Regions from separate parts of the Clostridium fessum genome, predicted to be linked through region 1. Evidence: riboswitches for the same ligand, from Rfam matches in the RefSeq annotation. Region 1 holds a riboswitch; the other holds the start of a gene.
What was found. A riboswitch is a leader RNA that binds a small molecule or an ion and turns the genes downstream of it on or off. The one in region 1 is predicted to bind cyclic di-GMP.

Region 1 (4,435 bases):
ACCGTTTCTCCTGAAAGAGCCTTGTTAATATACGGAATCATTTCATCCTCAATATAGTCTCCCGGATGTCTGACATCTCCTGCGTTGGGATCCAGACCGTCCACCACATAGATCAGCCTGTTTTCTTCATTTCGGGTGGCGGTGTATAAATATCTGGTTGAATTCAGCGTTCGAATTTCATTTAGAAACGAGGAAACCTTGTGATACATTTCTGTATTTTCATCAGATTGATGGCGGAGCGTGGCAAATTCTTCTCTTCCGATTTTTTTGTTTGCCAATTTATGGATTGCATCTGCATTTTCCATATCACGTTTGAGTTCCGTTTCAAGGGCGATATCTGTATACGATTTTTGCAGAATATATGTATATGCTGATGCCAACAATGTGATTGAAAGCGTCAAAATTGCAAATAAACCTATGGAAAACTTAGTAAATCGCTGCTTTAACTCCTGAATGTCTTTGACTGACTTCTTGTCTGCTTGTGTTTTCATTCAATTTGACTCCACTTTTTATTTCATAGAAATATGTGGAAGGGGCTGATGTAAATACCGCATCTGCAGAGCGTGCATTTTTCCATCAGCTGATTCGCTTTTCAGATTTATCCTTTAATTGTTTCCTTATCCGTTCGGATGTTCAGATTTGTTGCTGACATACGCACAACTTCCACATGGTTTACAGTATACTTACATACTCATGTTACGTCAATATAGTGTCATTATATGAGCTGTGAACTTTCTGTTAAAAGGCATCCATGTCAGATTGCGTAGCCATCTGCGAATAGCCTTTATATTCATCAGAAGGGTGATCCCTCTGGGATGGGGATTTATCCGTGGATATGCGGCTTTGCGGTATGAGAAGGTTTATTTTTTTGTTTGGGGTTTCAAACTTTTATGTGACAAACATAACTGTCTGTGTTATTATAAAAATGATATAAGCGAAAATGACTTTTGCGGAAACGAAAGTATCTTTATATTTTTTTATCCGTATACTTCCTATGATGGGGATAAATACTTGCAAAGTTGATTACTAATATTTTTTCATTATTACAGGTACAATAAGAACATGTAATAGCGGAAATGAGGTATAGTTACTTGCAGGTAGAGAAGTATATTGCGGATAAAATAACATCTTTATGTGAAAAGCGTGATATCAGTAAATACAGATTATCGCAGCTGTCGGGAATTTCCCAGTCGTCACTGGGAAGGATCATGGCGCAGGAAAACCTGCCGTCGCTGATCACACTTGAAAAAATATGTGCAGCTTTGGGCGTGACATTATCGCAGTTTTTTCAGGAAGGTAATTCAGAGAATCTGACAGAAAAACAGAAAGAAGTTCTAGGGATATGGAACGATCTGAATGCAAATGAGCAGGAAACAGTAATGTCAATGCTTCGTGGACTTCGGAAGTAGAAGAACAGTTCGAGTATATATATCGACTGTTCTTTTTTTGTTTTCAGGCGTTAAAACGGTAATGTTTTTCTTGTGTACAGTAGAGCGCTATAGTATAATAAAACCAGTTTTTTGCATAAGTTTAAAAGCTATAATAAGGAAATCGGCAAACCAGATGAAAGTCTGGGACGCAAAACTACAGGGCCTGTAAAATGGCAGCCAGTTGCATAAAATGAGGTGCACTGTCTGTCTGACAGTGCTTTTTTGTGGTGTTATTTCATAGACGTAACAATAATGACTTTATATAGGAAAGAATGAGGAAAATGAAAGTATGAAAAAGGCAAAACGTTGTCTGATAGCGGTGGTGTCAGGTGTACTTGTAGCAACTGCTGTCTTGTCTGGATGTGGACAGTCAAAGAAAGAAGTATCTAAAAATGATGAGCATCTTACCGTTTATCTGTGGGAAAATCGTTTGATGAAAAATATTGCACCCTATATCCATGAACAGTTTCCTGATCAGGATATCGAATTTATTATTGGTAACAATGATACCGATTTATACAGTTATTTTAAAGAACATGATGAATTACCGGATATCATAACAGTACGTCGATTTTCTGGAACAGATGCACAGGACTTACAGCCTTATCTTATGGATTTTGCTTCTTATGATGTTGTTTCTAAGTATTATTCCTATGCGGTGCAATATTATAAGAATGAGGAGGATGAAATCCAGTGGCTGCCAATCTGTGGTATTCCGCAGACGATCATTGCCAACAAAACACTGTTTGATCAGTATGGCATAAAGATTCCAGAAAATTATGAGGAATATGTACAGGCCTGTCAGCAGTTTTATGATAATGGCATAAAACCGTATTCCATGGATCTTGGTGAAGACTGGTCTAATAATGAAATCATCCAGGCAGCGGCAATCGGTGAGTTTACAAGCCTGGATGGTATTGAATGGCGAAACGGTGCAGAGACTGCAGCGGATGAAGTAAAGTTTGATGATACATTATGGAAACGTATTTTTTCAGAAACCAGTCAGTTTCTTAAGGACTCGCATTTTGGCAAAGAAGATATCAATATTGACATCAATACAGGAACCCAGATGTTTGTCGAGGGAAAATCAGCAATGTTTCATGGACATCCGACGGTTATGCAGCAGCTGCAGAAACAGATGGATGCGGAGCTGATCCGTATTCCTTACTTTTCACAGACATCGGATGAATCCTATGTGTATATGACTCCGTCATTAAACATTGCATTTAACAAAAACCTGGAAAAAGACCGGGAGAAACTGGATACTGCACTGGATGTGCTGGATTGTATGATTTCAGAAGAGGGGCAAAAGCTGATTGCGGATGGAAGCGGTGTTATTTCATTGAATACAGATGTTCCAACCATGATGCAGGATGTACCTGGACTGGAAGAGGAAATTAAAAATAATGCTGTTTATATCCGATATTCCGCTCAAAAATCATTTGATGCAAGTCTTGAGGCTGTTCACGGATTACTGTCAGGGGAAATGGATGAAACACAGGCTTATGATACTTTGCGCAGTGTAATGAATCGTAAAGTTCCGGAAGAAAAAGCAACGGTGAATTTTGAAAATGAATATTCCATTTCACTGAACGATAGAAATGGCCGTGATTCAGCATCTTCCATTTTAACTACGATCAGAGAAGAAAATGATGCACAGCTGGCTCTGGCACCATATTATTATTTCACTTCTTCTATGTATAAAGGAGAATGCACCAATAGCCGGGTTGGCATGATGACAGCAAAGAGTTCAGATACAGCATTATATTTTACAAAAATTAGTGGTAAACAGGTTTGTGAACTCGTGGAAAATTATTTCGCCGATGCGGATGAGAATTTTTATGTAACCAATAAATACGAATTACCAATTGCATCCGGTATGAAAATTATCGTCAATCAAGCGGAAAGTGGATTTTCATTAAAGGACTTGACAGTTAATGATAAGAAAATAGACAAAGAAAAGGAATACTCTATTCTTCTTACAGACACCACAATGTCTGTTTTGAAAAAAATAAATCCGAAATGTGAGATTGAGCAGCTTAAAGATACAACATTATCAAGTGCATGGATCGAAGCAATGTCAAAAGGACAGCAGCCGTCAGCACCGGAAGATTATATAGAGGTTGAACAGTAAAAGTGGAGATAGAACAAACGGTAAATAAAAGAAAAAAAATAACAAGGCTGTTGCTTATACTACTTATTATTCTTTTAAGCGTAGTTTGTATAAAGTATCTTATAAGTAAGTCTAGCAAGTATATCAGTGAAAATGGAAAAAGCAGTATGGGAGCTGTTGTTGAGCAGATGCAGCAGACCTATGATCTTCAAGTGAGTGGGTACTACAGCCAGCTGCAGTTGGTTAAGGAATTTTTACTTCATGAGAGGGAGCTGTCTCTTGAAACGGATATGAACAAAAGTTTCTTTGAAGCATGGGAAAAAGAATCGGAAAGTACACTTATATTCCTTCGGGAAAATGGTCAGGCAATATCAGCAGGTGGAACAAAAATGCGGATTGATATGCCAAGTAAATTTCTGCTGGACTTAAAGAATGGATACAATATTGGAAAACTGGTGCGTGTTGATTATGATCAGAAGAAAAAAGACGGTTATCTGGTTGCGATTCCATGTCAGGAATATACTATCAATGGGGAAACTTATACGGCAATTGGAAGCGTGTATGATCATTCGAAACTGGATTCCATGTTAAAACTGAAAGGTTATGACGGGAAAGCATATTTGTTCATTCTGGATAATGACGGAAATATTACGTATACGAACCAGAGTGGTGATAAATACCTGCGTAATTATTCCCTGTTAAAACATTTAAAAGGAGAACAGGCTATTACAGAAGAAGAGGCTGATTTGTTCAAAAAGAAGTTTAATAACAGAGAATCCGGAGTTGCACTTTTGGGAAAACAGAACCCCTATTATCTGGGGTATTGCCCGATAGAAAGCAACAACACCATTTTGGTATGTATTGTGGAAAGGGGAGTTGTTGACAATGTGCT
Region 2 (4,435 bases), on a different contig from region 1:
ATGACGCCGGTACAGACGCAGGAGGGAGACTATAAGCTGGGGCTGTGGATCCGCGACGATACGCAGGGCATCGGTACGATGACCTATGTATGTGCTAACGGCGCGTTTGGAGCGCTGGGACACGGTATCAGCGACGGCGACACGGGACTTCTGGTGCAGACCTCCGGCGGCGAACTATACGATACGGAGATTCTGGGCGTGGAGAAGGGAAGTTTCGGAAAGCCGGGCGTGATGTCGGGCGTTATTTACTATGGAAATCAGTCGCGGCTGGGAAGTGTGGAGGCCAATACGGATCAGGGTATTTTCGGGACGGCAAATCCGCGCTTTTTAAGCCGGGTAAAGAACCCTGCAATTCCGATCGGTTACCGTCAGGAGGTCAAAAAAGGCCGTGCCTGCATCCGCAGCAGCGTGTCCGGGGAATTGAAAGACTACGAGATTGAGATTCAGAAAATAGACCACTCCTCCAACCGCCATAACAAGGACATGGTCATTCGCGTAACCGATCCGGAACTTCTGTCCCTGACCGGCGGGATCGTCCAGGGCATGAGCGGCAGCCCCATCATCCAGAACGGAAAACTCATCGGAGCAGTTACGCACGTTTTTATTCAGGATTCGACGCGTGGGTATGGGATTTTTGCGGAGAATATGCTGGAAGCGGCTGAAAACAGCATAAATTAAGCAAAAACAAAGAAGCACTCATCCGGGATGTTTGTCCCTTATGTGAGTGCTTCTTTTTTATAGTAAGTCCCAAAAGCAGGATTAAATTAAGACGTCAAAAGGGGAGGTGATTCCTCGCCCTTTGATGTGTTTTAAAAATGCAAATTGTTAATACTGTTAATAGCGTTAGAGGTTATTTTACGAAGATTGGGTTCGTTAAGAGCTTCGTTTGCAAGGCTTTTTAGTTCTATAATACCTTTTTCTGTAATAGACCAGTTGTTACGAATTCCTGATATAAACAAACCGTCTTGTGCTAAATGCTTTCTAACAAACGCAAGATCGTTTCGCCATACAAGTTCGTTCCGGTTATGTTTTGTTTCTAAATCATGTTGATCAAAGGTCATCCAATGATTATCTTCAATATAATCCAAAACATTATTTTTTGTGACATTTGTTCTTAAATAATAAGAACTTAACAAGAGTAATAAACGTTTTTCATTTTCCAAAGACATCATATGCATATTCACCTCACATTTTTTAATTATATCATCCAAAAATAATAATACAAGCTATATTACTTTTTATTGTTGTCCATAATGACAATCACTCGTGAGCGGCAGCCCCATCATCCAGAACGGAAAACTCATCGGAGCAGTTACGCACGTTTTTATTCAGGATTCGACGCGTGGGTATGGGATTCTGGTGGAGAATATGCTGGGACATTGAATCTGGATGCAAAGTAACTGTTTACGGGTGGGAATTTTCTGAACTTAAAATTCCATATGATACAGTTCTGGCAGCAGATTTTGCCGATTTTGAATGCGCAGCATCGGCAAAATCCTGTTGCTGGGCACACGTGTGTGAACAGTAACATGCAAAGTACAAAGTTTTTGCTCTCTTTATTGACAGGATATAAAAAAAGCGTATATAATAGAGCAAATTACATATTTGGCAAAACAGTTGAAAAGCTGCGACGCAAAGCTATAGGGCCTGTAAAATGGCAGCCAGTTGCATTAACACGATAACAGAGTATGTTATAGTTGTATGGCTATGGCGTAACTCTGTTTTTTTATAGGAATTTATCGAAACTTGATCTGCAAAGATGGAATTTTCATGTTCAGAAACCGGTCGTGGAGGCTTTTTAATTGCGTGTATTTTGTGTGTCTTTCGACCGGAATCGGTAAAACGTGGTGATAAGGGATCGTTAGATAGGCGTATGGCGGCTGGGCGGTAGAAGGTTTATAGCGGAATCTTAACAGATACGGTTAGCTACAATACATGCTTATATATAGTTTGCATCTTGTGTAATTTATTTTGCATCAAAAGAATTGATAGACAAAATGAGCGTTGAGTGTCGAACTGCGCGATCAAAACGAGTTGAAACTTGTTAAAAAAAGAATTTATAATTATTTTAATCATCACAGGTGCCGAGGAGGAGAATATTATGGCAGAAATGAAGATTGCGATCGCAGAGGATAATCGTCAGGCATTGGATATGCTTGGAAATATACTGGAAAGTGATAAGGAGATTCAGGTGGTCGGAAAAGCGGAAAACGGAACCGATGCCTATAATATGATCGTAAAGACAAAGCCGGATATTGTATTTCTGGACGTAGTGATGCCGGGAATGGATGGAATTTCGGTTATGGAGCGCATCAAGACAAATCAAGACTGTTCAGCTGACACTTCCTTTGTTATGATTACAGCTGCGAGCAGCGAGAATCTGACAGCGGATGCTTTTCGGATGGGCGCCTGTTATTACATAGTAAAGCCATTTTCGAAGGAGGCGGTTTTAGACAAGGTACATCGCCTGAAGAATTACAGGAACCGCGCTTCGACCCTGGCGGGCAACCGGAAGGTGGAGCCGTATATGGTGTCGGCGGAATATGAAAGACAGAATCTGGAGAGCGATGTGACGCAGATTCTGCATGAGATTGGGATTCCGGCTCATATTAAGGGATATCAGTACCTGCGGGATGCGATTATTTTGTCAGTCAGTGATAAAGAAATGCTCGGTTCTGTGACGAAAATCCTGTACCCGACCATCGCCAAGAAGCGCCAGACCACTTCAAGCCGTGTCGAGCGGGCAATCCGCCACGCGATTGAGGTCGCATGGAGCCGCGGCAAGATGGACACGATCAACGATCTATTTGGATATACCGTCAGCACAGGGAAAGGAAAGCCGACCAATTCGGAATTTATCGCATTGATTGTTGATAAGATTTGCCTGGATTATAAGCGGGATGTATAAAATCGTGCGGTGCTTTTTGGAGTCGAAAGTGCTGTAAGCCTTTTTAACGTTACTGTTCATGGGTAGGCACTTTTGGAACCGAAAGTGCCGTAAGAAAACGTGGTGGCAGCAGGAATTTGCCGTATTTAAATGCGAAGCCACGGCAAATTCCGTTACTGGGCACGTATGCGTGAACAGTAACTTTTTAACACGATTGTAACACATTTATGAAAGTGACTGATTGCATGGGTAAATGTGTGTATGATAAGATAAAGGGGAAATAAAAGATGCAGGACTGAAAAACTGCCCCTGTATAAAACAGCTGGACAGAGAGGTCAGGAAAGCAGCTAAAAGAACGGAGAATTGCCTATGAAAAAAAAAGTACCGGCGTACAATGGAACCCTGCGGGATCACACGATTATGTGTCCGTATTGTATCAGTGAATGTTCAGGAATCCGCATCTTTGGAAAGCGTATCAAATCGATCGCCTTCTCAACGGATGTGGCAATCATCAAAAATATCAACGCGGATGCGATCATCGCAGTTTATCCGTTTACTCCGCAGGCAGCTATCTCACAGTCGATCATCAGCATCTCGGATGTGCCGGTGTTTGTCGGGGTCGGCGGCGGTCTGACCGGAGGAAAGCGTTCCGTCCGTCTGGCGCTTCAGGCAGAACATCAGGGAGCCTACGGTGTAGTGGTCAATGCGCCGATCGCGGATGAGGTCATCACGGAGATCAAGCGGGTGGTTGACATTCCGGTCATTGCGACGATTGCTTCGGTTCACACGGATGTCCGCCGCAAACTGGAGGCGGGAGCCGATATTTTAAATGTATCAGGCGCTGCCGCCACCGCATCGATGGTAGCCGAGATCCGGAAGGAGTATCCGGACGTTGCCATTATCGCGACCGGAGGACCGACTAACGAATCGATTTTGGAGACGATCGAGGCAGGAGCCAATGCGATCACCTACACGCCGCCGTCCAACGGCGAGCTGTTTGCGCGGACGATGAAGAAATACAGGGAGATCAATCCCTGATTATACAAAAGGCGGGGCCGAAGAGAAAACATAATTTTCTTTTCGGCTCCGCCTTTTATTTTATGCGGTAAAATTTATAATTCATCCGGTACTATGCAAAATATCCAATTCAGAAAATACAGTCTGCAAATCGGAACTATTTGTCATATATTTCCCGATTTTTTTCTCTGTCGCCTACTTTCTAATTCCCTGATTCTATTGTATAATAATTTTAATAGGGTGCCAGATCGCGAGCGGGCACGGTTGGGAGGTAGTAGCTATGAAGAATATTCTGTTTATTGCATCGGAGGCGGTTCCATTTATCAAAACAGGAGGTTTGGCAGACGTTGTCGGATCCCTTCCAAAATGTTTTGATAAGCAGTATTTTGATGTGCGTGTCATGATCCCGAAGTATCTGTGCATCAAAGAGTCATTCCGCAATGAAATGAAGTATGTGAACCATTTTTATATGGATTATCTGGGACAGAACCGGTATGTGGGCATCCTGGAATATGAATATGAGGGCGTGAC

Region 2: linked by a shared signal. The riboswitch ahead of spo0A (sporulation transcription factor Spo0A) and the one ahead of PG862_RS06620 (ABC transporter substrate-binding protein) in region 1 are both predicted to bind cyclic di-GMP.

The regions. Positions count from the first base shown of each region.
Region 1 is NZ_JAQEQF010000004.1:67,696-72,130, forward strand. It holds gene PG862_RS06610 (ATP-binding protein) at 1-491, opposite strand, end outside; gene PG862_RS06615 (helix-turn-helix domain-containing protein) at 1,077-1,409, shown strand; cyclic di-GMP riboswitch class I at 1,544-1,619, shown strand; gene PG862_RS06620 (ABC transporter substrate-binding protein) at 1,720-3,564, shown strand; gene PG862_RS06625 (ATP-binding protein) at 3,711-4,435, shown strand, end outside.
Region 2 is NZ_JAQEQF010000001.1:280,253-284,687, reverse strand. It holds gene spoIVB (SpoIVB peptidase) at 1-678, shown strand, start outside; gene PG862_RS01350 (winged helix-turn-helix domain-containing protein) at 810-1,172, opposite strand; partial or broken gene PG862_RS01345 (SpoIVB peptidase S55 domain-containing protein) at 1,267-1,383, shown strand; cyclic di-GMP riboswitch class I at 1,598-1,673, shown strand; gene spo0A (sporulation transcription factor Spo0A) at 2,102-2,908, shown strand; gene PG862_RS01335 (hydrolase) at 3,257-3,925, shown strand; gene glgA (glycogen synthase GlgA) at 4,185-4,435, shown strand, end outside.